Regions from separate parts of the Paenibacillus sp. 01T47 genome, predicted to be linked through region 2. Evidence: predicted binding sites of a transcription regulator. Region 2 holds the regulator's gene; the other holds the start of a gene.
What was found. Region 2 encodes Rex, which represses fermentation and respiration genes when NADH is low (regulators of the CRP and FNR family bind a similar motif). Its sites were predicted from a motif close to TTGTGAAATATTTCACAA; they were not measured.
Positions count from the first base shown of each region.

Region 1: nadA (quinolinate synthase NadA) is a predicted target of Rex. The motif match lies at 6,189-6,206, and genes of this name have one in related genera.

Region 1 covers NZ_JBFTPA010000034.1:12,190-27,136, reverse strand. Annotated here, with positions in the region: gene AC1DOV_RS32785 (peptidylprolyl isomerase) at 1-966, opposite strand, end outside; gene hslO (Hsp33 family molecular chaperone HslO) at 984-1,892, opposite strand; gene AC1DOV_RS32775 (type III pantothenate kinase) at 1,892-2,665, opposite strand; gene nadC (carboxylating nicotinate-nucleotide diphosphorylase) at 2,662-3,546, opposite strand; gene nadB (L-aspartate oxidase) at 3,539-5,152, opposite strand; gene nadA (quinolinate synthase NadA) at 5,186-6,124, opposite strand; gene AC1DOV_RS32755 (ABC transporter permease) at 6,475-7,437, opposite strand; gene AC1DOV_RS32750 (ABC transporter permease) at 7,439-8,521, opposite strand; gene AC1DOV_RS32745 (ABC transporter ATP-binding protein) at 8,527-10,071, opposite strand; gene AC1DOV_RS32740 (BMP family lipoprotein) at 10,234-11,289, opposite strand; gene ftsH (ATP-dependent zinc metalloprotease FtsH) at 11,635-13,632, opposite strand; gene hpt (hypoxanthine phosphoribosyltransferase) at 13,731-14,270, opposite strand; gene tilS (tRNA lysidine(34) synthetase TilS) at 14,320-14,947, opposite strand, start outside.
Region 2 covers NZ_JBFTPA010000002.1:419,324-434,270, reverse strand. Annotated here, with positions in the region: gene bshA (N-acetyl-alpha-D-glucosaminyl L-malate synthase BshA) at 1-505, shown strand, start outside; gene AC1DOV_RS05980 (CCA tRNA nucleotidyltransferase) at 536-1,813, shown strand; gene AC1DOV_RS05975 (biotin--[acetyl-CoA-carboxylase] ligase) at 1,866-2,840, shown strand; gene panB (3-methyl-2-oxobutanoate hydroxymethyltransferase) at 3,097-4,008, shown strand; gene panC (pantoate--beta-alanine ligase) at 4,005-4,955, shown strand; gene panD (aspartate 1-decarboxylase) at 4,882-5,265, shown strand; gene AC1DOV_RS05955 (hypothetical protein) at 5,388-6,101, shown strand; gene dinG (ATP-dependent DNA helicase DinG) at 6,118-9,024, shown strand; gene AC1DOV_RS05945 (redox-sensing transcriptional repressor Rex) at 9,021-9,677, shown strand; gene AC1DOV_RS05940 (amidohydrolase) at 9,658-10,959, shown strand; gene AC1DOV_RS05935 (cell wall elongation regulator TseB-like domain-containing protein) at 10,992-11,489, shown strand; gene AC1DOV_RS05930 (hypothetical protein) at 11,604-12,134, shown strand; gene AC1DOV_RS05925 (AAA family ATPase) at 12,136-13,629, shown strand; gene AC1DOV_RS05920 (3-hydroxyacyl-CoA dehydrogenase family protein) at 13,717-14,652, shown strand; gene AC1DOV_RS05915 (acetate kinase) at 14,653-14,947, shown strand, end outside.

The sequences.
Region 1 (14,947 bases), on a different contig from region 2:
CTCAAGCAGCTTATCTTCAATTTTGGTCAATGAGTCAGCACGTTCAAGCGCCAGCTGCTTGCGTACGGTATCTTGCAGCCTGCCGCCCGACATATTCGTTGTCATTTGGCGCTCGATAAGACGAATAACCGCATAACCCCCATCTACCTTAATCGGACCAGCAATTTCGGCTACCCGCAAACGACTGGCTGTTTCCATCATTTCGCGGTTATAGAATGGGTCATCTTTATCAATCAAGCCGAGATCGCCGCCTGTATCTGCTGTAAAAGAATCAATGGAATAGGAATGCGCCATCTCAGCAAAATCCTCGCCATCCGATAAAAGCCCCATCACGGAGTTAGCTTCCTTCATCGTCTCCGTTATAATCCATTGCAGATGCAGCTGCATTTTCTCATCAAATTCCTCAGGATTATCGGTTATATAGCGTTCAACCTCTTCATCTGAAACATGAATGCCTCGCACGACGATTTTCTCCAGAAGCAAGCGGTAATGCAAGTCCTCCAACACCTGTTCCCGACTCATGCCTAATTGCTCTTGCATGACTTCAAAAAAACGTTCTTCACTATCGTAGCCTTCAATCATTTTATCAAGCTCACGGCTTTGCTCTTCTGCAAGTATGCTTAGCTCAGAGGCTGCAGCTTCTAAATCAATCGCTTTGTGAACCATTAACGTGCGCAGAACGGCAGCTCCATATTGCGAATGAAGCTCACCTTCCAAATCTGCAAGCGTAATGTTTTCCTTGCCCACTTTAGCGATAACACGACTACCATCCGATTGATTCGTTGGTGTTTGGCCTGGCTTGCTCGGTTCAGCCGTTTCTTCCCCACTGCCGACATTCGTTGGCTGCTGATTATCCAGCTGTCGATCATGACCCGGCCACACTCTAATTACGACGACTACCGATAATACCACCATGCATACGGCTTGAAGGATGACAACGGCCTTCAGCACCTCGTATTTCCTCATTGCCCTAATGCCTCCGATTATTGGATCGGCTTTGGTTTCGCTTGTTCAAGCAGCAGCTTTAGCTGAGCCCGTTCAAATGTATACGCTTCGTTGCAAAATTGGCAAACGACTTCCGCTTTTCCATCTTCATCAATAATTTGTTGCAGCTCATGCTCACCTAAACTGAGAAGTGTCTGCTCTACACGCTCGGAGGAACAGAAGCATTGAAACTTCAAGTCCATCGTATCGTGAATGTGAAGGTCGCCATCTTCGCCTACAATCCGGCGCAGCAGCCCCTCCGGTGACTCTCCTTGATCAAGCAAAGTCGTTACAGGCGGCATCGATCCAACCGCTTGCTCCAGTTTTGTAATCTCATCGTCCGTCAAACCAGGCATAAGCTGAACGATAAACCCGCCGGCATGCAGCACCGAATTATCTGTACCCACCAAGACGCCAAGACCAACCGCCGAAGGCGTCTGTTCGGACACCGCGAAATAGTATGTGAAATCCTCGCCGAGTTCACCCGATACAATCGGAATACTGCCACGGTATGGTTCCTTCATCCCTAAATCCTTTGTAATATGAAGATAACCAGTGCGTCCAACAGCTCCGGCTACGTCAAGCTTACCCATTGCGTTGCTTGCCAAATGAACTTCAGGATGATCAACGTATCCGCGAACCTCTCCGTCTGCATTGGCATCAACAACGATCTGGCCGATTGGACCGTCGCCCTTTACTTGAATCGTCAGTTTTTCTTGCCCTTTCAGCATAGCGCCCATAATAGCACCTGCTGTTAATGTACGCCCTAACGCTGCTGTAGCCGTTGGATATGTACCATGCCTTTGGCGAAGCTCTTCAACAAGCTGAGTCGTGCGAGCCGCGAACACTCGAATCTTGCCATTCCATGCCGTCCCTCGCACCAGCACGTCCTTCAGCTGATTTTCCATCAAAATCCCTCCTGATTGCGTTCATATATAATTCTCAATCCTTCAAGTGTGAGCAGCGGATCAACCTCTTCTATCGTTTCCGATTCAGCAGCGATTAACTCAGCTAAGCCGCCGGTTGCGATTACACGTGGTGTGACACCAAATTCTGTGCGTATCCGTTTAACAATACCGTCAACCTGTCCTGCGTATCCAAAAATAATGCCAGCCTGCATCGATGTTACAGGATTGCGTCCAATGACACTTTTCGGCTTCACAAGCTCAATACGCGGCAGCTTAGCGGCGCGCTGATAAAGCGCTTCGGTAGAAATGCCGATCCCCGGAACAATGGCACCGCCCAAGTAATTGCCGCCTTCATCAATATAGTCAAAGGTCGTTGCTGTACCGAAATCAACAACAATAAGCGGTGAGCCGTATTTTACGATGCCCGCCACCGAATTGACGATCCGATCAGCCCCAACCTCACGTGGATTCTCATAGCGGATGTTTAATCCGGTTTTGACGCCAGGCCCTACGACTAGGGGAACTTTACGCAAATATTTGAGACAAAGCTGCTCGAGTGTCCGCATCAACGGTGGAACAACCGATGAAATAATGACGCCTTCCATTTGTTCCAGCTTCACGCCCGCATAATGAAACAGATTATGAATGTTAATGCCGTATTCATCTACTGTAGCAGAACGATTGGTGCTCAGCCGCCAATGGTGCAAAAGTTCTTTTCCTTTATAGATACCTAGCACAATATTCGTATTTCCAACATCAATGACGAGGATCAAAGCGACTCCCCACCCTTCTTCTCATTCAAATCCAAGCTAATATCGAGCGCATGGAAGGAATAAGTCAATCCGCCTACCGAAATGACATCAACGCCGCTAGCTGCGATACCTTTAACGGTTTCTAAAGAGACACCGCCAGATGCTTCTACGATAACGTGAGGAGAAGCTGCTTTAATTCGAGCTACACATTCCTTCATCAAATCTGTAGACATATTGTCCAGCATAATAATGTCTGCGCCACAAGCAAGTGCTTCGTCCACTTGCGCTAACGATTCTGTCTCTACTTCAATCTTCATTGTGTGTGGAATTTTACTGCGCGCAGCTTCAACCGCAGCACGAATGCCGCCAGAGCCTTTAATATGGTTATCTTTAATCATAACTGCATCGTATAAACCAAATCGGTGGTTAGCGCCGCCCCCCACACGCACTGCGTACTTCTCCAGCATCCGATGGCCTGGGGTTGTCTTGCGAGTATCGACAAGCCGAACCGGCAATCCTTCAAGCGCATCGATGAAAGAACGTGTCTTAGTCGCAATGCCAGACAGCCGTTGCATTAAGTTAAGCGCAAGTCGCTCTCCGGTTAATAGGCTATGCGTACTGCCCTCTACGGTGGCGATAATCGTACCCTTGTTTACATACTCGCCATCCTGTACTTTGGAATCAAAGACAAGTGACGAATCAACAACCTCAAATACGAGCTTCGCAATCGGAAGCCCTGCAATTATACCGCTTTCCTTCACATGAATAACGGCTTTGGAACGCGAGTCCCTTGGAATCGTCGTTTCGGTCGTAATATCCCCACTGCCTATATCCTCTGCAAGCCATCCGCGAATTTGCTCACGCACTGCCGCATTATAACCGCCTGCCATCCATTCAAACATCCTCTATTCGCTCCTCCGTCAATCCATATAGACGGTGTAACACCGTATGCTTTCTCCACATTGCATCATCGCGTACCGGGAAATCCTCACGGAAATGCGCTCCACGGCTTTCCTCCCGAGAGAGTGCAGCTTCCGTAGTCAGCAGGGCACAGGTGAGCAGATTAGCAAATTCGTATTCCTCACGCCCCGTCAGAACGGATTGATAGATAGGCAACTGCCGTTTCAATTCCTCAAGACCCTTCATAAGACCACTTGCATCGCGGCGCAAGCCAGCGTAACGGACCATAATCTTTTGCAGCTTAAGCCGTCTTTCTACGACAGCTTGGATTGATGTACTGCTCCGTTCTATCTCATTACTAATATTAGGCTGAATCGTAAGACTCGGAAGCTCATCGATTCGTTTTACAATTCTTCTGCCAAATACAATGGCCTCGGATAGCGAATTGCTCGCTAATCGATTAGCGCCGTGTACACCTGTTGAGGATACTTCGCCGCAAGCGAATAAACGCTTTATATTCGTTTCCCCATTTAGGTCGGTTTTCACTCCGCCCATCATATAATGCATAGCTGGCGCAACCGGAATCCAGTCCGACGTCAAATCGAGGCCGTATTTTAAGCAATATTCATATATAGTAGGAAAACGGTGCTTTACCATTTCCGGTGATTCATGTGTAATATCAATATAAACGAAGGTCGATTTCGTCTCTTCCATTTCACTGACGATGGCTCTCGCCACAACATCACGCGGTGCCAGCTCCAGCTGCTCATGGTAGCGTTCCATGAAGCGCTCTCCTTTAATATTACGAAGATACGCCCCTTCGCCGCGCACAGCCTCTGATATCAAAAACCTTGGCGCGCCTGGATAACATAGAGAGGTAGGGTGGAACTGAATAAACTCGACATCCTGTATGTATGCCCCTGCTCGATAAGCCATCGCAATGCCGTCTCCTGTGGCAACCTCAGGATTTGTCGTGTAACGGTACAACTGGCCAGCCCCGCCTGAGCTTAAAATGACGGCTTTGCCTCTTACAAACAACCGCGCACCGCTTGGCTTCTGTACAATGACACCACAGCATTCGCCGTCCTGTGTAACCAAATCAATAACAAAATGGTCGTCCCAAACTTCGATCTTAGGATTGGCAATAGCCGTTTCGGACAATGCTCGTACGATCTCGAAACCAGTAGCATCCCCGTTAGCATGCAAAATACGCCGCTGGCTATGCGCTCCTTCCTTCGTAAGCGCAAACTCGCCATTCTCCAGATCGAATTGCGTCCCCATCTTTATTAAGCTGCGAACACCTTTGGGTCCCTCATGAACGAGTACATCAACCGCTTCATTAGAACATAAGCCTGCACCCGCTACGAGTGTATCTTGTCTATGGTAAGCCGGCGAATCCTCATCCGAAATAACCGCAGCGATACCGCCCTGCGCATAACGCGTATTGCTGTCGAGCAGCGATTTTTTCGTAATCATGAGGACAGAATTGTTTTCACTTGCTCGTATAGCGGTAAAAAGACCGGCAATGCCGGCCCCAATTACAATCACATCTTTTTCTATAACAGGCAGCTCACTTAACTGCACATCGACTAAATATCTAGGAATCATCATTGGCTCCTCCAAGCGTAGAAGCAGCGCATACTACTTCACGAGTAGCATGCGCTCCAAGGATAAACGGGCTTGATCTGCAACATGTGGCGGTACGTAGATTTGAGGCTGCATCGTTTCCAAGCATTTCACTAGTTTCTTCAAATTATTTACTTTCATGTTAGGGCACACCAAATATTTAGATGCAAAATGAAAAGTTTTACCTGGGCTGTCTAAACGAAGCTGATAGCCAGTGCCATCTTCTGTTCCCACGATAAATTCTTGGCAATCTGATTCTTTACAATATTTAATAATAGCGGTTGTACTGCCTACAAAGTCGCCTAGCTCAACGACTTCAGGACGACATTCCGGATGCACAACGAATTGCGCATTAGGATATTTCGCTTTCATTTCTTCTACGTCTTTAACCGTCAGCATATCGTGCGTATTGCAGTAACCTTCCCAGATAATCATTTTCTTATCGGTATTCTGCTGCACATAGTGGCCTAGGTTCTTATCTGGTACCCAGATGATCTCGTCGCCTTCAACCGAATTGACAACTTTAACCGCATTTGCCGATGTGCAGCAAATATCAGTCTCCGCTTTGATCTCAGCAGACGAGTTAATGTAAGTAACGACCTTTGCATTCGGGTGCTGCGCTTTCAGCTTACGCAAGCCATCAACACTTACCATGTCGGCCATCGGACAGCCCGCACGCTCGTCGGGAATGATAACGGTTTTATTAGGAGCCAAAATTTTTGCGCTCTCACCCATAAAGTGAACGCCGCAAAAAACAATAACTTCAGCATCCGTTTGTGCAGCCTTCTGCGCAAGCAGGAAGGAATCTCCACGGAAATCAGCTACCTCTTGAATTTCATCACGTTGATAATAATGAGCTAAAATGATAGCATTCCGTTCTTTCTTCAACTGTAACAACCGTTCACGCAGCTCTCGGTTTTGCTCCGCCTTGCGTTCCAGTGCCAGTGCTTCCACAGTAGATCCTCTCCTCTTATGAGGGATGGGCGATAACCCATTCCGTTATACGGCAAGCTGAACTTTGTGAATTGATGCACAAACTTAGAAAGTCGCTTACCTATAGTTTAAACCAAAAGGGATAAATTCATTTGATTAAGTTTTAATTTACACGCGGTAGATGCTACTGTCAATGCGTTAAAGGCCTTTTTAAGGCAGCAATTTAAAATAAATTATTTTGATCGCTGTATCTCACTCACATTCTTCGTAAATGAACCTTTTTTACTATATAATCGCGACCTCCGTCATCACTTGTATTAGCAACGAAATAAAAAAAGTCTCTCTCCGCGATGGAGAGAGACCATATTGAATTATCTTTTTGCTGGATCGTAAGGTTGACCAAGTGCTGAGGGCGCATTTGAACGACCAACAGCTCCTGCCAAAACGATCAATGTCAAAACGTACGGCAGCATGTAGAAAAATTCAACTGGAATATGCTGCGAGAATTCAAAGCGCTGTGCAAAGCTTCTAAGCGCCTGAGCTAGACCGAAGAACATTGCTGCTCCTACAACGCCAAGCGGATTCCATTTGCCGAAAATCAGTGCTGCGAGCGCAATAAATCCTTGCCCAGAAATCGTATTATGCGCAAAGCTGCTAGTCGTCGTCAACGTAATTGTCGCACCGCCAAGGCCTGCAAGCGCGCCGCTGAGCAATACGCCGATATAACGGTATTTCGTTACGCTAATACCAACGGTATCCGCAGAGCTCGGATGTTCGCCCACCGCACGCAGACGCAAGCCAAATGGCGTATGGAACAAGACGAAATAACTGATTACTGCGATAGCTAGGACAATATACGTCGTCGGATACGCGGTGAAAATAGCTTTCCCGAGCAACGGAATATCAGATAAATAAGGTATTTTCACTTTGTGGAACACATTAGCCAAAAGCGGCGTTTGACCTGATCCATCATAAATGCTTTTGGTTAGGTAAAGCGCTAAGCCAAGCGATAGAATGTTAATAACGACACCGACGACGGTTTGATCCGCACGGAACGTGATCGTTGATATCGCATGCAATAAAGCAAATAACGTACCATAAATAGCTGCAGCTATAAATCCAATCCACGGTGAAGCACTGCCTAACCCAGCTTGTATCGCATACTCCGTTGCAACTGCCGCGGCGAACGCCCCTGAAACCATCAAGCCCTCTAGTCCGATGTTCACAACACCTGAGCGCTCTGAGTACATACCGCCAAGCGCTGTAAAAATGAGTGCGGTGGAGAACACGAGCGTTGTATTAATAAGTTGTCCAATGATGTCTAGCACGTTCATCCTACACCGCCTCCTTCCGCTTGCTTGCACGTTTATTTAGAAAAGGCTTTAAGAACCACTTCACCAATCCATGCGAAGCAACGAAGAAAATAACGGCGCCGATTACGATACGCACGACCTCAGGAGGAACACCCGCACCAAAGCTCATGCCTGCTGAACCGTAGCTGAGTCCACCGAATAAGATTGCACCAAGGAATACACCAATCGGCGTATTGCCGCCAAGGAGCGCTACCGCAATACCATCAAACCCATAGCCCGGAGAAGCGGCCATAACGGTCTGGTTGCCGAACACGCCTAAAATTTCAAACACGCCGCCCAGACCAGCGAATACGCCGCTTATAAACATCGACTTAACCATCGTTACGTTAACGTTCATACCCGCATATAACGCTGCATCCGGATTATGTCCAACAGCGCGAAGCTCGTAGCCTTGTTTCGTACGCCATAACACGAAATAAAACACAACGATACAAATGAGCGCAACAACCGTACCCCAGTGCATACGAGCGTTGTCTGTCAATTTAATAAGCCAATCAATTTTCACCATAGCTGATTCATGAACCGGCATCGACTTCTGCTGGCCTTTCTCAACAAGAAACTTCGCGATGATAAAATTGGAGAGGAACAATGCGATCCAATTCAGCATGATGGATGAAATAACTTCATTTACTCCACGCTTCGCTTTCAAGTAACCAGCAATACCCGCCCATAGACCGCCGAATACAGCACCCGTAATTACAGCTAGAGGCGCATGTATATACCATGGCAGGTCAAGCAGCACGCCAACGATTGTCGCGCCAGTCATGCCCATTACAAATTGTCCCTCAACACCGATATTGAATAGACCTGTACGGAAAGCGAAGGAAACGGCTAAACCTGTAAAGATCAATGGTGTAATTGCTCGAACCGCTTCTCCCATATTGTAAGGAGTGCTAAACAGCTTATTGATTAAAGAAGTGTACGCTAGAATTGGATCGTACCCTCCAGCAAGCATGGCAATGGCGCCAACCACAAATCCAAGAATGATTGACACAATTGGAATAAGGATAGACGATTTATTAAATATTTTTTTCAAGGTTTCCATATACGCTATCCTCTCCCCTCTGATGCAGGTACAGCTATTTTGTTACCAGCCATCATAAGTCCAAGCTGCTGATCATCTCTTTGCTCAGCATCAACCTCACCCATTAGCTTGCCTTCATACATGACCGCAATTCGATCGGACAGTGCATACAGCTCATCAAGCTCAAATGATACGAGTAAAATCGCTTTTCCTTCGTTACGAGCTTGTACCAACCGCTTGTGCACAAATTCAATCGCACCGATGTCGAGACCGCGTGTAGGCTGAACCGCAATTAACAAATCAGGATCTTTATGAAGCTCCCGTGCGATAATAGCCTTCTGCTGGTTTCCTCCAGACAACTGACGAGCATGCGTATGAATACCTGATGAGCGAACATCAAATTCGTTAACAAGCTTTTCAGACAGCTTGTCCATGCTGTTGTAATCAATAAACATGGAACGGCCGAATTCCGGCTCAAAATACGTATTCAAAATCATATTTTCACTAACTGAGAAATCTAGCACCAGCCCATGCTTATGCCGATCCTCTGGTATATGCCCTACTCCCGCAACCGATATTTGGCGCGGAGAATGATTCGTCATATCCTTGCCATTCAGCTTAACGCTGCCGCCGTCCAGCTTGCGCATACCAGTTATAGCGTAAATGAGCTCGCTTTGCCCATTGCCATCAACACCGGCTATGCCAAAAATCTCTCCTGCACGAATGTTGAAGCTCGTACCATCCAGTACATTTTTGCCTTGATCACCTTTCATCTGCAATCCATCCACAGATAAAATAACTTCGCCAGGCTCGTTCTTCGTCTTCTTCACCTCGAAGGATACGTCCCTGCCGACCATTAATTCCGCAAGCTGCTGCTCATTCGTCTCATCTGTAGTTACTGTCTTGATAACCTTGCCGCGTCGAATAACGGTTACAGCATCTGCAAGAGCCATTACTTCTTTCAATTTATGCGTAATGATAATAATCGACTTTCCTTCAGCAGCCAGGTTGCGAATGATTTCGATTAGCTCCTCAATTTCCTGCACCGTCAAAACAGCTGTCGGCTCATCAAAAATAACGATTTCGGCGCCGCGATACAACGTTTTCAGAATTTCAACACGCTGCTGCATGCCTACTGTAATATCTTTAATTCGCGCCTGAGGGTCTACATTCAGACCATAACGTTCGGATATCGCCCGAACCTTCTCATTAGCGAGCTTGTAGTCGATTTTCATACCTTTGACAGGCTCATTGCCAAGCACAATATTTTCTGCAACGGTAAAAGGCTGTACGAGTTTGAAATGTTGATGAACCATTCCGATGCCAAGGTCAATTGCTTTAGAGGCACCCTCAATGACTGTTTTCTCACCATTAACCCAAATCTCGCCCTCGTCCGGTTGATATAGTCCGAACACAATGTTCATTAGGGTCGATTTTCCTGCGCCATTCTCGCCAAGCAGCGCATGAATCTGACCTTTCTTCAATTCAAAATTTATGGAATCGTTAGCTACCAATCCGGGAAACCGCTTTGTAATTCCCTTTAACTGTACAGCCGCCTTGCTCCGGTCCATTCCTCATCATCTCCCCGGTTTTTACTGCTTCAATATGCATAAAAAATTTGACATTAAAAGCACTTACTTATCCCAACAAAGAACAAAGACCGGCCGAAGCCGGTCTTGTCTGATTCATCAACAAACGATCCTCAATCAAAGGATACCATTGAATGGAGAAAACTATTCAGTAGGTACTTTAATATCGCCGCTAACGATTTTTGCTTTGTATTTCTCTACTTCAGCAAGAACATCAGCTGGAACGTTTTTCTTAGATGTTTCTGGCAAGCCTACTGCATCGTCTTTCAAACCTAACTCTTGTACAGTTCCGCCAGCCCATGTTCCAGCGAGTAGATCTGTGGATACTTTATGAACAGCAGTTTCAACGCCCTTCATCATGGACGTTAGTGTAATTTCATCACCGAACTCAAGTGATTGGTCTTTATCTACACCAATAACCCAAACGTTTTCACCATTGTCTTTACGCGCTTTACCTTCATTGAACACACCATTGCCTGTAGCGCCAGCAGCGTGGAAAATAATATCAGCACCGCCATCGTACATTGTTGATGCAGCCAATTTACCAAGGTCAGGTTTACCGAAGTCACCTGCATAGTTAACTTCAACTTTTACATCCGGTTTAACTGCAGCAACACCTGCTTTGAAGCCTGCTTCGAATTTCTTGATAACCGGAATCTCCATACCGCCAACGAATCCAACTTTATTTGTTTTTGTCATCAAACCTGCAACGACACCAACAAGGAAAGATCCTTCGTTTTCAGCGAAAGTAATAGAAGCAACGTTTGGCGCTTCAACTACGCTGTCAATTACTGCTAGCTTAGCATCTGGATTTTCTTTAGCCACTTTGCTTAGTGCATCATTAAACAAGAAACCGATACCCCAAGTAAGGTCATATCCTTCTTTAACGAAGCTGTTTAGGTTCGGCTCCATGTCTGCTTCGCCTTTACTTTCCAAGAACTTCGTTTCCGCACCAGTCTCAGCAGTTACTTTCTGAAGAGCTTCCCATGCGCTTTGGTTAAAGGATTTATCGTGTACGCCGCCAACATCAGTAACCATACCAATTTTTTTGCCTTTTCCAGTACCATCGTTTTCAACAGCAGGCGTAGTACCTTTATCTCCGTTCGTGCCGCCCTCGTTGTTTTTCTTGCCACCGCAAGCTGACAACACTAGTGTCAACGCGATCATCATTACAAGCATAAAGCTAAATGTCTTTTTCATGCGTGTTTTCTCCCCTGCTCTAATTTTTGTGTAGCTTGGCAACCCCTGTTACATTCTTATTCTTGCTGATACTGGTCGCTATTATTTCATTATAGTTACAAAAAAATAAACGTCAATAACTTATGTCAGTTTAAGTGACATAAAAACGTTATGACCGTCATCATGTAACATCTATGTAACGTATGACCAATATAGACAAAACCTCCATGTAAGCATTTCTGTTTTTCATCCGAGGTTTATACACGTATTATAGGCTAAATCCGAACATTAATAAAGAAAAAAATAGTCGCCCGCTACTCTTTACAAGTAGCAAAGCGACTATCGTTAACAATTATCCATAAAATACTATTCGTTCTTATCTGGATCTTCTGTTGCATCACGTTTCTCAAGGTTCGGAGCTTTCGCTTCGTCCTGATCACGAGTTTGGATACGCACCTTTACGTCTCCAACCGTCTCAATAATAGGCTCGGTTGTCGGCTCATTTGTTTCAACTGCATCAGTAGAAGGACCGCCTTCCAAAGTACCAGTCTCAACCAAACGTTTGATTTGATCCATTTCGAGCGTTTCTTCATTAAGCAGTGTTTGAGCAATCAAATGCATTTCTTTGCTCTTCTCTGTTAATAGCTTCTTCGCACGATCATAACAGCCTGTAATAATGGATTGCATTTCTTGATCTATCTCGTATGCAATGGCATCAGAGTAGTTCTGCTCATGTCCAATATCACGTCCAAGGAATACTTGGCCTTGTGAACTGCCGAATTGCATCGGTCCAAGCTTATCGCTCATACCGTATTCCATAATCATACTGCGTACGATGCCTGTCGCCTGTTTAAAGTCGCTATATGCACCAGTACCAATTTCACCAATAAACAGTTCCTCTGCTACACGGCCTGCAAGCAAACCAGTGATTTTGTCCAAAAGCTCCTGTTTCGTTACAAGCATACGATCTTCTTTTGGAAGCATGATGACATATCCGCCAGCACGTCCGCGAGGAATAATCGTAACCTTATGCACCATATCCGCATGCTCCAAGAAGAAGCCTGCAATCGTATGGCCTGCTTCATGGTAAGCGACAATACGTTTCTCACGATCACTGACAACACGGCTTTTCTTCTCCGTACCAACAATGATTCGGTCAATCGCATCATCCACTTCAACCATTGCGATATCTTTCTTATTACGACGGGCAGCTAGGAGCGCTGCTTCATTAAGTAAGTTTTCTAAATCAGCGCCACTAAAGCCTGTTGTACGTCTTGCGATAACTTCAAGCTTAACATCCTTGGATAGCGGCTTATTGCGCGCATGTACTTTAAGCACCGCTTCACGGCCCTTAAGGTCTGGACGGTCAACCGTAATTTGACGGTCAAAACGGCCTGGACGCAGAAGCGCTGGATCAAGGATATCCGGACGGTTTGTTGCTGCAATAATAATAATACCTTCGTTGGCACCAAAGCCATCCATTTCAACGAGCAATTGGTTGAGCGTTTGCTCACGTTCATCATGTCCGCCGCCTAGACCAGCGCCACGTTGACGACCTACCGCATCAATCTCATCGATAAAGATGATACAAGGAGCATTTTTCTTCGCGTTCTCAAACAAGTCGCGTACACGGGATGCACCGACACCGACAAACATCTCTACAAAATCAGAACCGGAAATGCTGAAGAACGGCACGCCCGCTTCGCCTGCTACTGCACGAGCAAGCAATGTTTTACCTGTACCCGGAGGACCAACAAGCAATACGCCCTTCGGTATACGAGCGCCTACTAAATTGAATTTCCGCGGGTCCTTCAAGAAGTCTACGACCTCAACGAGCTCTTGCTTCTCCTCGTCTGCTCCTGCGACATCTTCGAATGTAATCCGCTTCTTCTCATTATCGTAAAGCCGCGCTTTGCTCTTGCCAAAGTTCATAACTTTGCCGCCGCCGCCCTGAGCTTGATTCATCAAGAAGAAGAACAGGACAAAGATGATGACAAACGGAATAATGGAGGTAAGGAATGTAAGCCAAATGCTTGGCTGATCCATTTCCTTCGTCTCATAAGCGAATCCATACTGCTTCGACCATTCAGCGATCTTAGGCTCAGCGCTAACGCCGGTCCTTGATACGAATTGATCGTTTTCTGCATCCGCAGGTTTCACTTTATATTTTCCGGAAACAAAATAAGATTGGTTCTCGTACTTAACACTTAACTCTTTAACATTCCCTGACTCAATTGCTGCAACGAGTTCATCGTAACGCAATCCAACGGTCGTGTTATTTTGGCTGCTGATAAATTGAAAAATCCCAACGGTCACCAAAAAGATAATTAAATAAAAACCAGTATTACGGATGATCCGATTCATCCCCAACCTCCTCTCAGACGCTTAAAATATTTTACCATATCATGACTTTCCATAACAATAGAGGTGTACGGAGAAGGGCATGTACGGGTGAATCGCAATTATTTTTGATAAACTTGCGGCTTCAAAATACCAATATAAGGGAGATTACGATATTTCTCTGCATAATCCAGTCCATAACCGACAACAAACTCATCAGGCAGTGTAAAGCCTTTATAGTCTGCTTCCAATTCAACTGTACGGCGAGCAGGCTTATCGAACAAAGTTACAACTGTAACAGACTTCGCATTGCGACGCTCTAGCACGTCAATTAGGTAACTAAGCGTCAATCCGCTGTCGATAATATCTTCAACGATTAGAACATCTCGGCCTTCGACAGATACATCGAGGTCTTTAATAATTTTGACAACGCCAGATGATTTCGTGGATTGTCCATAGCTAGATACAGCCATAAAATCAATTTCAAGCGGCACTGTAATTTCCTTAACCAAATCAGCCATGAAAATAAACGCGCCTTTCAAAACACAAATAACGAGCGGATTACGCCCATTAAAATCTTTACTCAGTGTTGCACCAAGTTCCTTAACCTTCTCACCAATTTGCTGCGCGTCGTACAATACTTCTTGAATATCGTTCTGCAAGTGTAAATCCCCCTACGCTTAACTATGTTTATGAGTGTACCAGTGCTTCTTATTCGTTGCCTGCCCTTATGAATAACACGTCTTTTGTGTGTACATCCGTAAGCGCATGACTTGATCTGCGAATGCCCGGAATCCAGAGTAATTTGCCTGACCCATCAAACAGCAATGGATACAGCTCTCTCTTTAGCGGAGCAACTTTCTCGTCAACGAACATATCTTGCACTTTTTTCGAACCATTTAATCCTAAAACCTGAATTCTGTCTCCCGGCTGCCGATTTCGAACAACGAGCGGATACGTTAGTTCCGACGCATCAAAGCAGGCTTCATAACGCGATGCAGGCTTACAACTTTCTAACGCTGATGTATAAGCAAACTCAAATGTCCACCCGCATTGCTCGATCGCCAGGCTAGCTTTATCCCTTCCCACCTCGCACAAATAGACACTCGCTTCTTTGGATACATGCTGTGGCACTTGAATCCACCGCATTCTATCATATTCACGAGCGCAGCAAATGCCGGCACCAGCATCGATTCGCCAAGTTGCAGGCGCATGAGTGGAAGCAGCAAGCCTCATCGTCTCAATCTGCTCGAAAGATATCTTTTCCGTTTCCTTAGAAAGATAACTTAATATTAGTTTAATCAATCTCCTTTGTAAAGCGACGTGGAGACCATGCAAA
Region 2 (14,947 bases):
TGCTCGCGTTTCCGAGAAGGTTCCTTCGAAACTTCTCTTAGTCGGTGAAGGACCTGAGCTCTCAAAAATTCAATGCCGCATTCGCCAGCTTGGTCTTGAAGACCGTGTCCATTTTCTGGGCAAGCAAGAGGATGTTGCACAAGTCATTTCAATGGCAGATGTGCTGTTGCTTCCATCAGAGAAAGAAAGCTTCGGGCTTGTTGCGCTTGAGGCAATGGCTTGCGGCGTTCCAACTATTGGTTCTAACGCTGGTGGTATTCCGGAGCTTGTTACCCATGGAGAAACTGGATTTTTGTCAGAGATCGGCGATGTCGAAGATATGGCTAAAAATACGGAAAGACTGCTTACGAATGAGAAGCTGCATGAGCAGTTTAAGCAGGCTTGTATGTTTAGAGCAAGAAACGAGTTTTGTAATGACGTAATTACAACACAATATGAGCAGATCTATTATCGGGTACTCGGCATAGAGGCAGATTTGCCAATCGCTGTTTGCAGCGATAGCTAATCATTTCCCCTGCAAGAAGAGGTGTATGACATGCAGCTTTCATTATCAACACCGATCATAGCTGCATTGCCTATCATTGAGCGGCTTCGAGAGCATCATTTCGAAGCCGTTTTTGTGGGAGGCGCAGTTCGTGATACGTATTTAGATATACCAATCAAAGACGTTGATATCGCTACATCTGCTCGTCCAGAGCAGGTGCTTGAGCTGTTTGAGCGATGCATACCAACGGGCTTGCAGCATGGCACGATAACGGTTATACAAGACAACATCACATATGAAGTGACGACGTTTAGGCAAGAATCTGCATATGAGGATCATCGCAAGCCAGAAAGTGTCCTTTATATTACCGAACTTGACGGTGATTTGCTGCGCCGTGATTTTACGATGAACGCGATGGCGCTTTATAGCGATGGTACGCTTTATGATCCATATGGCGGAATTTATGATTTGCAGTCCAAGAGGCTTCGCTCAGTCGGCGATCCGAACGCACGTTTTCAAGAGGATGCGCTTCGTATGTTAAGAGCGGTCAGATTTATTGGCGTCTACAGGCTCACTCCTTCGCTGCGAACATGGAAAGCAGTCATTCGTTATCGCGAGCTGTTAAATTATATTGCGATGGAGCGTGTGCAAGTCGAGCTAGATAAAATGGTAGCTGGAACTGCTCCGCAAAGAGCGCTGCATTTTGTTGCCGCAAGCGGACTTTTGTTTCATTTGAAGGAGTCCTTCCATGAAGAAACATTGTTATCGCTGAAAGAGATGGGACACGGAGACCAAGCACAAACGATTTATTCTCGCTTGCATGAGCTGACAGCTGTTGATTCTCGCTGGGCGGCACTGGCAATAGGGTTGCATTTATCTGTTGAGGCAGCGCAGCAGGCGCTGCAAGTGTTGAAATTTTCAAATACGCGCAGTAAGACCATAAGTACAATTGTAGCGATACATAAAGAAATGCTAGTTGTCTCGACGCAAACTAATGAGCGTGAGCTTCACTCGAGCTGGTTAAGCCTTGTCATTCGTTATGGAAAAGGGATTTGCGGCGAATGGATTCATGTTATGCGAACGCTAGAGAAGCAAGAGCTAGCCTTCACTGCTGCGTTTCTAAGACGTTTGGAGAACTGGATTGATTTATTGACCGTTTCATCACTTAAGCAGCTTAAAGTGACCGGCAAGGATCTAACAAATCATTTGCAACGAGATGCTGGACCATGGGTTAGTGAAACATTAAGCAAATTACTATTGCTAACAGCACTCGGTGAGATTGAGAATGAACGAAATGTTTTGCTTGAGCAAGCGTCGCTCGAGCGATGAACAATAACATTCACAGCAGATTGTTTTGCATTATTTGAGGAGGCACGCGCAGATGAATCAGGAGCTCTTGCTTCAATTGTTTGTAGACAAACCAGGTGAATATGTGTCCGGAGAAAACATTAGCCAAGAGCTCGGCGTCAGCAGAACAGCGATATGGAAGCATATTCGCAAGCTTGAAGCGGCTGGTTATCAATTTGAAGCTTCAAGACGTCTTGGTTATCGACTTCTAAGCATACCGGACATGCTGTCTGTAGAGAAACTTGAAAATCAGCTGCAAGGCAACATATTTGGACAGCATATTCAATATTTTGAAACGGTGGAATCCACTCAAAATCTTGCTCGTGCTGCAGCAGAAGAAGGCGCCTTGGAGGGTACCTTATTCGTTGCTGAGCAGCAGGTTAAAGGCCGCGGCCGAATGGGACGAGGATGGATCTCGCCGCGCGGCAAAGGCATTTGGATGAGCATGGTGCTGCGTCCTTCCGTACCGATTCATTTTGCACCGCAGCTTACCTTATTGACAGCGGTAGCGTTATGCCGCAGCCTGAAGCGTTTAACTGGGCTGCCAATTGGAATTAAATGGCCCAATGATTTGCTAATTGAAGGTAAAAAAATTAGCGGTATTTTGCTTGAATCAGCCGCAGAAGACGAAAGACTTCGATATGTTATTGCAGGGATAGGTATTAGCGTAAATCTAGAAGAAGCTGATTACCCAGTGGAATTGCTGGAGAAAGCAACATCACTTCGCATCAGCGGTCAGCAAAAATGGTCAAGAGAAGAAGTTATTGCTGATTTTCTGAAGGAATGGGAGCAGTTGTATTTCCTCTATCAGGAGCAAGGCTTTAGCCCGATTGTAACGTTATGGGAAGCTTTGTCCGTATCTTTGGGCAAAACGGTGCGCCTTACAACCCCACAAGGCGAATTGGTTGGAGTTCCGATTGGACTAGAAGAGAGCGGAGCTATTCGCATTCAACTGGAGGACGGCTCCATTAAGCCTGTTTTCTCTGCAGAGATGGGCGAACCTCTATAACGCATTACAAGTCGTTTACGTAATGAAGAAAGTTTGGTAAACTAAAGTCATCAGGCGGTATTCTAAGGAAGCTGCACTGATGATAAAAAATACGATGTAAATGGTTGGGAATGCACACTCTGCTCTGAGCCGTAGGGACCGAGACAGAAGGAAGCACAACAAGCAAACGTTTCCTTTTCAGTTTGGGGACCTTTTTGGCAGCGGCTAAAAGGTTTTTTTGTGTTTATCCTATCATTGAACGGGAGGATGAAAGCTGATGAGGAAACGACTGACGATTACAAAAATTAAGAAGATGAAGCAGGACCGCAATGCGATTTCCGTTTTGACAGCTTACGATTATCCTTCAGCCAAGCTTGCTGAAGAAGCTGGAATTGATGTCATTTTGGTTGGAGATTCACTCGGGAACGTTGTACTTGGATATGAGACTACCATCCCGGTAACCATTGATGACATTGTTTATCATACAAGAGCAGTTGCTAGGGGTGCCCAGCAAACGTTTATCGTTGCTGATATGCCCTTCATGACTTATGGCATTGGACGTGAAGCAACACTGCGCAATGCTGCGAAAATTATGCAAGAAGGCGGTGCTCAGGCTGTAAAGCTGGAGGGTGGCGTTGAAATTGCATCTGATGTATCCGCGCTTGTCAAAGCAGGCATACCTGTTATGGGGCATATCGGCCTGACGCCACAATCGGTTCATCAGCTTGGCGGGTACAAAGTGCAAGGTAAATTAGATGCCGAAGTGGAGCAGCTAGTGAAAGATGCGAAGGCGCTGGAAGAAGCAGGTGCTTTCAGTATCGTTCTTGAACTAGTAACTGAACCAATCGCTACAATGATCAGCGAAATGCTTTCCATTCCGATTATCGGAATTGGCGCAGGTCGCGGCTGCGATGGCCAAGTGCTTGTATATCATGATATTTTGCAATACTCATCTCCTTATTTTGAGAAAAAATTCGTAAAAACCTATGCAGATATTGGAACAACCATTAGAAATGCGATCCAATCTTATGTAGACGATGTGAAAACAGGCCAGTTTCCTGAAGAAGAGCATGTATTTAATGCACAACCTGCCCATATTCCTTCTTTGTATGGTGGCTCCTCTGAGAGCAGCAATCTTAACATAACTGAAAATAAGGACCTCGCGAATAAGGAGGTCAAATTGAAATGATCATTTGCCGCACGAAAGCTGAGCTAAAGCAGCAGTTAACTGCTGTGCGCAAGGGAAATAAAAGCATTGGTTTTGTGCCAACTATGGGTTATTTGCATGAAGGTCATGCTTCCTTAATGCGCCAAGCACATGCCGAAAATGATACCGCTGTGCTTAGCATATTTGTTAATCCACTGCAATTTGGACCTAATGAAGATTTGGATCGGTATCCACGAGATGAGAAGCGTGATTTTGCGCTTGCAGAAGAATGCGGGATCGACATCGTGTTTATTCCTTCCGTTCAAGAAATGTATCCGAATAAGCCGCTGACAATGGTCATTGTCAATCAGGTAACGGATCGTTTATGCGGCGCTTCCAGACCTGGACATTTTGACGGAGTGGGAACGGTAGTTAGCAAGCTGTTTCATTTGGTTGCTCCTGATCGTGCTTATTTTGGCATGAAGGATGCTCAGCAGGTTGCTGTCATTCAGCAAATGGTTGGAGATCTTAATTTTCCAGTGGAAATAGTGCCAAGTCCAATCGTTCGAGAACCAGATGGTCTTGCTTTAAGCTCAAGAAACGTTTTTCTTAATGCGGAGCAGCGTGAGCAGGCAGTCGTATTGTCCAAAACGCTGCAGCAGGCTTCCGACTGGATGAATGAGCCTGATATGACGGCTGAGCGGCTGGAGGCTAAAGTGAAGCTGCAATTGGTGAAAGCGAGTGAAGCTGTAATTGATTATGTGGAGCTGCTTCACTATCCATCCCTGCAGGTGCTGGATGCAAAAGTTTTATTAAATACGATTCAGCAACCGTTAATTTTGGCATTAGCTGTAAAGTTTGGCGCAACAAGGCTTATAGATAATCGGATATTACAGACTGCGGAGGTGAACCAGCATGTTCAGAACGATGATGAAATCCAAGTTGCACCGGGCAACAGTAACGGAAGCGAACCTGAATTATGTCGGTAGCATTACAATTGATGAAGATTTGATGGATGCGGCTAACATATGGGAAAATGAAAAAGTTCAAATCGTTAACAATAATAATGGTGCTCGCTTTGAGACTTATGTCATAACAGGTGAACGCGGATCTGGTGTAATTTGCTTAAATGGCGCAGCCGCAAGACAAGTTCAGCCAGGTGATCAGGTGATTATCATTTCTTATGCGATGATGACTGACGCTGATGCTAAAGCACACAAACCGATTGTAACGATTTTGGATGCGAACAATCGCCCCTTGACCATTTTAAACGAAGAGCTGCACGCGACAATCCTGTAATTTGATCTTTCACTACGTTAATCCCTGTATTATGTAACGAATGGGATGCTGTATGAAAAGCGGCGTTGAAACAAAAAATGAACATAACACTCCTTAATTCTTTGGCGAAGGCGGGATGCGGTATGTTCCAGCATATGTTTTCATCCATGAACGAAATGCTTGATCAAATTATTGAACAGTACGATGGTGCAGGTGCAAGTGAAAAGCAGCAGTTCGAACAGCAAATGCTTGAGCTCAAAAAAGTAAGTGACACATTTATTGAACAATGGCTTGAATTTGAAGAGAAGTTTTCTGAGTTCAAGGAGCAGCAAGGCGATCAAGCAGCAGTATCGCAAGTTCAGGAACAAGCCCCAGAAGGGGCGGTTCAATCAAGTGTACCTGTAAGTATCGCAGTCAGCAGTCCAACTTCAGATTTTGAAATCTCGGACGAGCTTGCTGCGGTCATCTCCAAAGGGCAGGGCTACTACAAGCTATTTATGTTTTCGCAAGCAGCAGTGCAATTTCAAGCGGCTATTCTACAATCGCCGGAATGTAATTTGGCTAGACTGTTTTTGGGCATGACTCAGATGCACCTCCAGAACTGGAGTGAAGCTCAGCGGCATTTTCAATTGCTGATTGTATTGACGGACTTCCCCAAATGGCTTGCAATGGGCTATAATGCGCTAGGATGCATTCAAGCGGTGCAAATGAATTTGGCACAAGCAGAGCAATTATTTATGAAAGCTTATGAGGTCTGTCCCAGCTTCAAGGTTCCGTTAAACAATTTGAAATCATGTCAAGAAACACCCAAGCACTTATCGTTATATTTCGGAAGCACGGAGCTGTGCTGTTTGTGAGAGGATCGGGGAATAAATGAAATTTGCAGTATTGGATTTAGAAACGACGGGACACAGCTCGGATGATGATATTTTGCAGGTTGGGCTAGTCATCGTTTCAGAGGAGCTTGAAATTATCGATACGTATAGCTCCTTTGTTCGACCTAATATCCCGATACCGGCCTTCATTACACAATTAACAGGCATAGATGAAACGGTCGTTGCGGATGCCCCAACTCTCAAAGAGGTTATTGCAGGGCTGGTTCCGTTATTGGATGATGCCGTTTTGGTCGCTCATAACGTTGGCTTTGACGCCGGTTTTTTAAACCAAGCATTAGCACGATGCGGTCGGCGTCCTTTTGCAGGACGCAGGCTGGATACCATTGAATTATTACGAATTTTATATCCTACAATTAATACGTATCAGCTTGGAGCTGTTTCTGAGCTCTTTGGAATACCACATGATCAACATCACCGCGCGGACAGCGATGCAAATGCAACTGCGCTATTGCTAATTGAAACGGTAAAAAAGCTTCGCAAATTGCCGCTGCTTACTTTGCAGCGGCTTTCCACGCTTGTAGATGACGGCAGCGATTTGAGCTGGTTTATTAAGCATACTGGGCAGCAGATGGAATATAGTACTGTATTCGAATCGAATGAATATGACTATTTTAATCAATTTGCATTGAAGGTTCGCGAATGGAGCGATGAACAGCCTCCGCGTTCAGGCGGCACAAGTGTGCTGCCATTAACAGATGTTTCATTTGACAATTATTTAGCTGATGTAAGACAACGCTTCGAACAGAAATTTGAGAATTATGAGGAAAGAGAAGCGCAGGTAGCCATGTTTCAAGAGGTGTACAGCGCTCTAAATCAGAATCAGCATTTACTTATAGAAGCAGGGACAGGAACAGGGAAGTCGCTTGGTTATTTAATTCCTGCGCTTTATTATGGCATTCAGAACGGCAAAAAAGTTGTCGTTAGTACGCATACAATCAATTTGCAGGAGCAGCTTCGTCAACGCGATTTGCCATTGCTTGAAGAAATACTGCCATTTGAGTTTAGAGCTTCGATCTTTAAAGGCAGAGGGAATTATTTATGCTTGCGCAAATTTGAAGGTAAAATCAACACAAAAGATCTTGTATCGCCGATTGAGGATACGGTTACAGCTGCTCAAATGGTCGTATGGCTTGGAGAAACGGAAACTGGCGATCAGGAAGAGCTTAACTTCGGCAACAAGGGTGCTGAGTTTTGGTCTACGGTAGCGAGCGATACGGATTCATGCCTAAATCGAGCTTGTCCTTGGTTCAAAAGATGTTTTTATCATCGCGCGAAGCATGAAGCAAACATTGCTGATGTTACGATAACGAATCATTCAATGTTATTTACGGATGTTCAAGCAGATCATCGTTTATTGCCTTCCTATACTCATCTCATTATTGATGAAGCACATCATGTGGAAGAGGTTGCAGGCAAGCATCTAGGTATGCAAATTAACTACTTCTCTTTGACGCAGGCTGTTCTTCGGCTTTATAAAGATGCGCGCTCTGGATTATTGCCTGGGCTTCGCCAGAAGCTTATGTATGAGGATGACGCACATCAAGCTTCCTGGTTAGAGACGATTGATACCGTTATTCCTATTTTCCAAGAAATTAAGGAGCACTGGGATAAGCTGTTTGAAATGTTTTATAGCTTTACTTCAACTTCATCGGATGGACCAACTGAGAATGGTCAGTCGGTATGCCGCCTTAAGAAAAACGAGCTTCCAGCAGGCTGGGAGGACGGTGTTACGGTTGAAGGAAATATCCACACTGAACTCAACCGAGTCATTCGAACCGTCGATAAAATGGTTACCGATATTAAAGACCGTGTTGACGATTCCGGTGTTCAAGCGATAATAACGGATTTAAATGGCGCGGTACGTGATTTGTCTCGACTTAAGGATGAGCTTAGAACGTTTATCACCTTAGAGCTTGCGGACTCTGTGTTTTGGATTGAAGCAAGCAGCGTATACCGCTACAGATCTGTGCAGCTATACGGTGTGCCAGTAGATGTAAGCGCTCAGCTGCAAAAATATTTTTTTGATGTCAAAGAAAGTATCGTATTAACCTCTGCAACGTTATCTGTGCAAAAATCTTTTCAATACGCGGAGGAGCAGCTTGGGTTAACTGGATATGAACAGCAGGGCAGGCTTAAAACCGTTCAATTGCCTTCTCCGTTTAATTACCGGGAGCAGGCATTAGTTGTCATTCCACGCAACTTCCCAGTACTCAAGGGAGCAGCTGTAGATGACACCTATTTGGATATGCTTGTAAAATCGCTTTCTGATGCTGCAAAGGAAACGAAGGGCAGAATGCTAGTGCTGTTCACGTCCTATCGCATGCTGAGGCAGGTCTACGAGCCGCTTAAAGAGCTTTTAAGCGTTGCAGGAATTCAAGTACTAGGACAAGGAATAGACAGCGGCAATCGCACGAAGCTTACAAGACGTTTCCGTCAAACGCCAGAGTCCGTTTTACTTGGCACGAGCAGCTTCTGGGAAGGTGTAGATATACCCGGAGAAGCTCTGATTTGCCTTGCCATCGTTCGTTTGCCATTCCAACCGCCTAACCATCCCTTAGTGGAAGCAAAAGCTGAGATGCTGCAGCGGCAGAAACAAAATCCTTTTATGAAATTGTCGATTCCCCAAGCCGTCATTCGCTTTAAACAAGGCTTTGGGCGTCTAGTAAGGACTTCACAAGACAAAGGGATCGTAATCATATATGATACTAGAATAATCGACACTTACTACGGTAAACACTTCTTATATTCACTGCCAGGACCAAAAATCGAAACGATGCATATGGATCAAATGGTCGTGCGAATGAGAGAATGGTTAACGGATGAAAATGCAGCATTGCCGCAGGAAAATCAAGCTGTGTCTAGCGAAGAGGAGGAAAAACGATGAAGCAAACGAAAATATCGGAGGCTGTCGTCAGAAGGCTTCCCGTTTATTTGCAAGTACTAAATGAAATGCTTAATCGTGAGATTCAGACCATTTCTTCGCAGGATTTAGGCACAAAGCTTGATTTAAATCCTGCTCAAATTCGTAAAGATCTCGCTTATTTCGGAGAGTTTGGACGGAAGGGCGTAGGCTACGATGTTGTATATTTAATTGAGAAGATACGTCAAATTTTGAAGGTTGATCAGACGATAAAGGTTGCGTTGGTTGGAGCCGGCAATCTAGGTCATGCCTTATGCAATTACAATAAATACTCCAAGGATAATATGCAGATTACCGCCGTGTTCGATGTACATCCGAGCAAAATTGGAACGAGCATTAATAATTTGATTGTAATGCCGATGAGCGAGCTTGCTGCAACGGTTGCAGAGCAAAATATTCGGATCGGCATCATTACCGTTCCAGCATTTGAAGCACAAAATGTAGCTAATCAATTTGTCGAAGCAGGCATAGAAGGAATATTGAATTTTGCCCCTGCTATTCTACGAGTACCGGATGAAATGCGAATACATAATGCTGATTTCACAAGGGAATTGCTTAGCTTAGCCTATTATTTAGCCAAAGAGGGAGAGACGCAGGATGAGTCAGATTTGGATTGAAAATGGTTTGTTTATAACGATGGATGACGAAAATCCATCATTTAGAGGACATATGGTTGTATCCGATGATCGGATTAGTTATATAGGTACGGCTGTTCCTGAACAGCTTTCTGATACGGTGCAAAAAATAGACGGCAGCAAGCTGGCTTTTATGCCAGGACTTATTAATACTCACGGACATGCGGCGATGAGCTTGCTTCGCGGATATTCCGATGATCAGAATTTGCAGGTTTGGCTGGAACAGAAAATGTGGCCAATGGAAGGCAAATATGTTGATCAAGATACACGTGCAGGAAGTTCTCTAGCGATCGTAGAAATGCTGAAATCAGGTACAACAGCTTTTGTTGATATGTATGATCGCATGGATCAAGTTGCTCAAATGGTTGAGCAAAGCGGTATCCGCGGTGTTTTGACAAGAGGCGTTATCGGACTATGTCCACCAGATGTACAGGAAGCTAAGCTTGCTGAGGCAATTGCTTTTGCCCGTGATTGGAACGGGAAAGCCGATGGACGCATAACCACGATGATTTCTCCACACGCGCCTTATACATGTCCACCAGCATATATTGAACGTTTTGTACAAGCAGCTCATGATTTTGATTTGCCTTTGCACACGCATATGTCGGAAACGATAGCGGAAGTTGAGCAAAACGTGCGTGATTATGGACTTCGTCCGGTCGAACATTTGGATCGTTTAGGCTTTTTCTCACGTCCTGCACTTGTTGCGCATGCCGTACATCTGAATGATGCTGAGATCGAGCTGCTTGCTGCTAAAGGAGTTGCGGTTTCACATAATCCTGTAAGCAATCTTAAGCTTGCTAGCGGCATTGCACGTGTTCCTGATTTGATTCGCGCAGGTGTTACGGTATCGCTTGGAACAGATAGTGTGGCAAGCAACAACAATCTTGATTTATTTGAGGAAATTCGATTCGCGGCTTTGCTTCATAAAGGTGTATCTGGAGATCCTACTGCTATCCCTGCTTTGGAAGCATTGAAGCTTGGTACAGTGAATGGGGCAAAATCCATTTGGCAAGAGAAGAGCCTTGGTAGTCTAAAAGTAGGCATGAAGGCAGATTTCATCGCTATTGATATTGAACAGCCGCATTTCTACCCTCAGACGGATATCGTATCACATTTGGTCTACTCAGGTTCAGGCCGCGATGTGCGGCATGTATGGATTGATGGAAGACAAGTATTGAAAAACGGCGAATGCACTTGGCTTGATGAGGAGAAAATTCGTTACGAGGCACAAGCGAGCTTTGATCGCTTGCTGCAAGCTTAATGCGAGCAACAGCAAGGAAACGAAAGCCGTTTATGACACTTAAGCGATGGTTGTTGTTAATTACAGCATTCCTCTTGCTGCTTCTAACCGTTTCCTTTATCTATTTCCGTGAAGTTCAGTCCCCTGAGTGGACAGCAATTAATGCGGCGAAGGAACAAGCGACTAAAGCAGCTGATCTTATCGAGATAGAAAAGGTACATCATCATATATGGCAAAAAAACAGTTGGGTCGTTGAAGGTATTAATCAACAGGATGAACATGTATACGTATGGCTGACTGAGAAGCAACAACCAGTTATCATGAGAGCGACGGAAGGCATTTCTGAGAAGTCACTCAAAGATGATTTCATCAGCAAGAGGCCATTGGCAGAAATAAAGAGAATTCAGCCGGGTCTGCTTGATGACAAAACGGTGTGGGAGATCTATTATAATGACGGTGAAAAGCCTGATCATTACCGATATGATTTCTACCGTTTTGATGATGGTGCATTTATTGATTCTTATACGTTACCAGCAAAAACGGGGCCATAAGGCTCCGTTTCCTTTTATTGATGGACGATTCTTGCATAATTTCATGATATACTTTCGTATAGCGGTGTTGATATACGGAGTGTTCATAAATTTATTGCAGGAGGGATTTTCATAATGATGAGACCACGTGTAATACCAATCGTGATTACTGCTGCAATTTCCGCTTCCGTTTTGTTCGGAGGCTGGGCTGTATATAATCAAGTGGCTGTAGCAGCTCCATTAGAGAAAGTTACAAAAGGCATTAAAGGTATTGTTTCTTCAGAAAAACCAGTTATGGATCGCAATAAAGTAGCTATTTCTCTTGAATTAACGCCGGATGCGAATCTCCGGGACATCTATGAAAGTATTGCGGCTAACGGAAAAGATGTAGTTGGCGACCGTAAGCTTGAGCTTAATATAGAAGAAAAATCGAATAAGCAGCTTGAAGATCTGTGGTATGCTTCCATGTTTGAAGTTGCAGAGGCGATGGAGCGCAAAACCTACTCTCATATTCCAGATGCGATGAAAGAAGCAGCAAAATCCATGAAAGATGTCACCGTGACGACTGAAATGGATGATACGAATGTGTATATTACGATTAAAAATAATGAAGCGGTGAAATATATCGTCCTGCCACGCACGCCAAACCAATTGGAGGCATGGTAATATGATGAAATATGGTAAAGAAATTGCGATAGGCTCACTTCCTGTACTTATTGCTTTTTTTATATATATTGGACAAAATGTTGTTCCCATCGTATTGCTGGGTGTGTTAGGCTTTGCCGTAGTTTATGCAGCACGAGGTAGAGGCAAGCTGACCGCGTTGTCTAGCCAGAAGCGGCGTTCTGAGGAGAAAATGACACCACTCACCTTTGAGGAAATCGGAGGTCAGGAGCGTGCCAAGCAGGAGCTTGTAGAGGCGCTTGATTTTCTCGTTCATCAAGAACAAATTGCTAAGCTTGGCATTCGGCCGTTAAAAGGCATCCTGCTGTCAGGCCCTCCAGGAACAGGAAAGACGCTGCTTGCTAAAGCAGCTGCTCAATATACAGATTCGATTTATTTGGCTGCTTCTGGCAGTGAGTTTGTTGAAATGTATGTTGGTGTAGGCGCAGGACGTATTCGCGACCTGTTCAAAGAGGCACGTACAAAAGCGAATAAAGCGAAAAAAAGCAGCGCTGTTATTTTTATTGATGAGATTGAAGTCATTGGCGGCAAACGAGATGGCGGTCAGCAGCGCGAGTATGATCAAACCTTGAATCAGCTATTAACCGAGATGGATGGTATTTATGCAAATGAATCACCGCGCATTTTGTTAATTGCGGCTACTAACCGTAAGGAAATGCTCGATAGCGCATTGCTCCGTCCAGGCCGTTTCGACAGGCACATCGGTGTTGAACTTCCTGATAAAAAGGGCAGATTGCATATTTTGAACATCCATGCGAAAAATAAACCTATCCGCACAGGCGTGAACTTAGAACGGATTGCAAGTGAATCCTTTGGTTTCTCAGGTGCACAGCTAGAGAGCGTCATGAATGAAGCGGCGATTTATGCGATGCGTGAGAGCAGTGAAACCATCGCTGAACAGCATTTATCGATGGCTATTGATAAGGTTATGATGGGTGAAAAAACGGATCGTGAGGCATCAAAAGAAGAGCGTGAACGGATTGCGCTTCATGAGCTCGGACATGCAATTATGGCAGAACTAATGCGTCCAGGCAGCGTGTCACAGGTTGCTTTGTCTCCGCGCGGTCAAGCGTTAGGTTATGTTCGTCACAATCCGCAGCAGGATCAATATTTGTACACAAAACAGTTCCTTAACGGTCAAATTATGATTACATTAGGCGGAGCCGCTGCTGAGGAAATGTTTTATGGTGATCGGAGCACTGGATCAAGAGGTGACTTCGAACAATCGATGAATATAGTCAAAACATTAGTGGAATCGGGATTGACTGATCTTGGCATTATTGATTCTTCGATGATGACAAAAGATGGATGGGCAAGCATCAATCGAACCATTTTGGATGAGCTGATGCTGCAAACAAAAGGTCTGCTTGAGTCGAATAGAGAAGTGTTTATCAAGTCTCTTCAGACGCTTCTGCGTGAGGAAACATTGAGCGGAGATGAGTTTAGAAAGCTCTTTTCTTCCAATACAGCAGCATGAAGCGTTTACAATATTACAATTTGAAGGCGGAGTTGTCGTCCGCCTTCTTTTTTTGATGAAATTCGTTATAATAAGATTGAACTATCTTTGCAGAGAAAACTTCTATTATGTTTTAAGAAGAATTCTCCCCACACTAAAGGAGCTAATACATTGCATATCAAAACAGTTGGAGTTGTAGGAGTAGGCACGATGGGTCAAGGGATCGCGGAAATGCTGGCCTCCAAAGGATTGGATGTTATCATTATCGAGCGTTCGGACGATCGCCTAGATTATGGTAAACAAATGATTGAAGTAAGCTTGGATAAACAAATCGAGAAGTGGGCGCTCACGAATTCCGAGAAGAAGCTGATTATGAATAGAATAGAGGCGACAACAAGCTACGAGAAGTTAGCGGATTGTGAGCTTGTTATTGAAACGATAACTGAAGATTTGGAATTGAAAAAAGCTGTATTTGAACAAATTGATCAAATTTGCGGTCCAAATGTTATTTTAGCGAGCAATACATCTACTCTAAGCTTAACTGAGCTAGCAAGCTTTACGAAGCAGCCGAGCCGCGTAATTGGCATGCATTTTATTTATCCAGTATCCAAGATTGATCTCGTGGAAATTGTTCGTGGTCTGAAGACGTCAGAGGAAACATTTATACGTACGAAACATTTTGTGGAAGAGGTTATTAACAAAAAAGGAGTTATGGTATTTGAATCTCCTGGTTTCGTAACTACACGACTCATTTGCTTATTTATTAACGAAGCCTTGCATGTACTCGAGGAAGGGGTCGCGTCGGCTGAGGATATTGACAGCGCTATGCGTATCGGCTATTCCTTCCAGCATGGACCTTTCGAGATGTGTGATCGTTTCGGTCTTGATTCCGTGTTGGCAGCCCTTGAGAGAATGTTCCGCGAGTATGGCGAGCTGAAATACCGTCCTTCGATCGTGCTGAAAAAAATGGTGCGCGCTGGACATCTCGGAGCCAAATCAGGAATCGGCTTCTTCAAATATGATACGGATGGGGATCGGATTTAAATGAAAGTACTCGTAATTAATGCAGGAAGTTCCTCTTTAAAATATCAGCTTTACAACATGCGTGACGAATCAGTTCTGGCAAGCGGACGCGTGGAACGGATCGGAATGGATTCTTCGATTGTTACTCATGAACCAGTTGACAAGCCCGAGGTTCGTAAAGTTAGTGAAATATTGGATCATGTTGCTGCTGTTAAGCAGGTTATCAATATGCTTACCAACCCGGAGTTCGGAGCGATCGCTAATCTGGACGAAATCGAAGCTGTAGGCCATCGTATCGTTCATGGCGGCGAGGCAT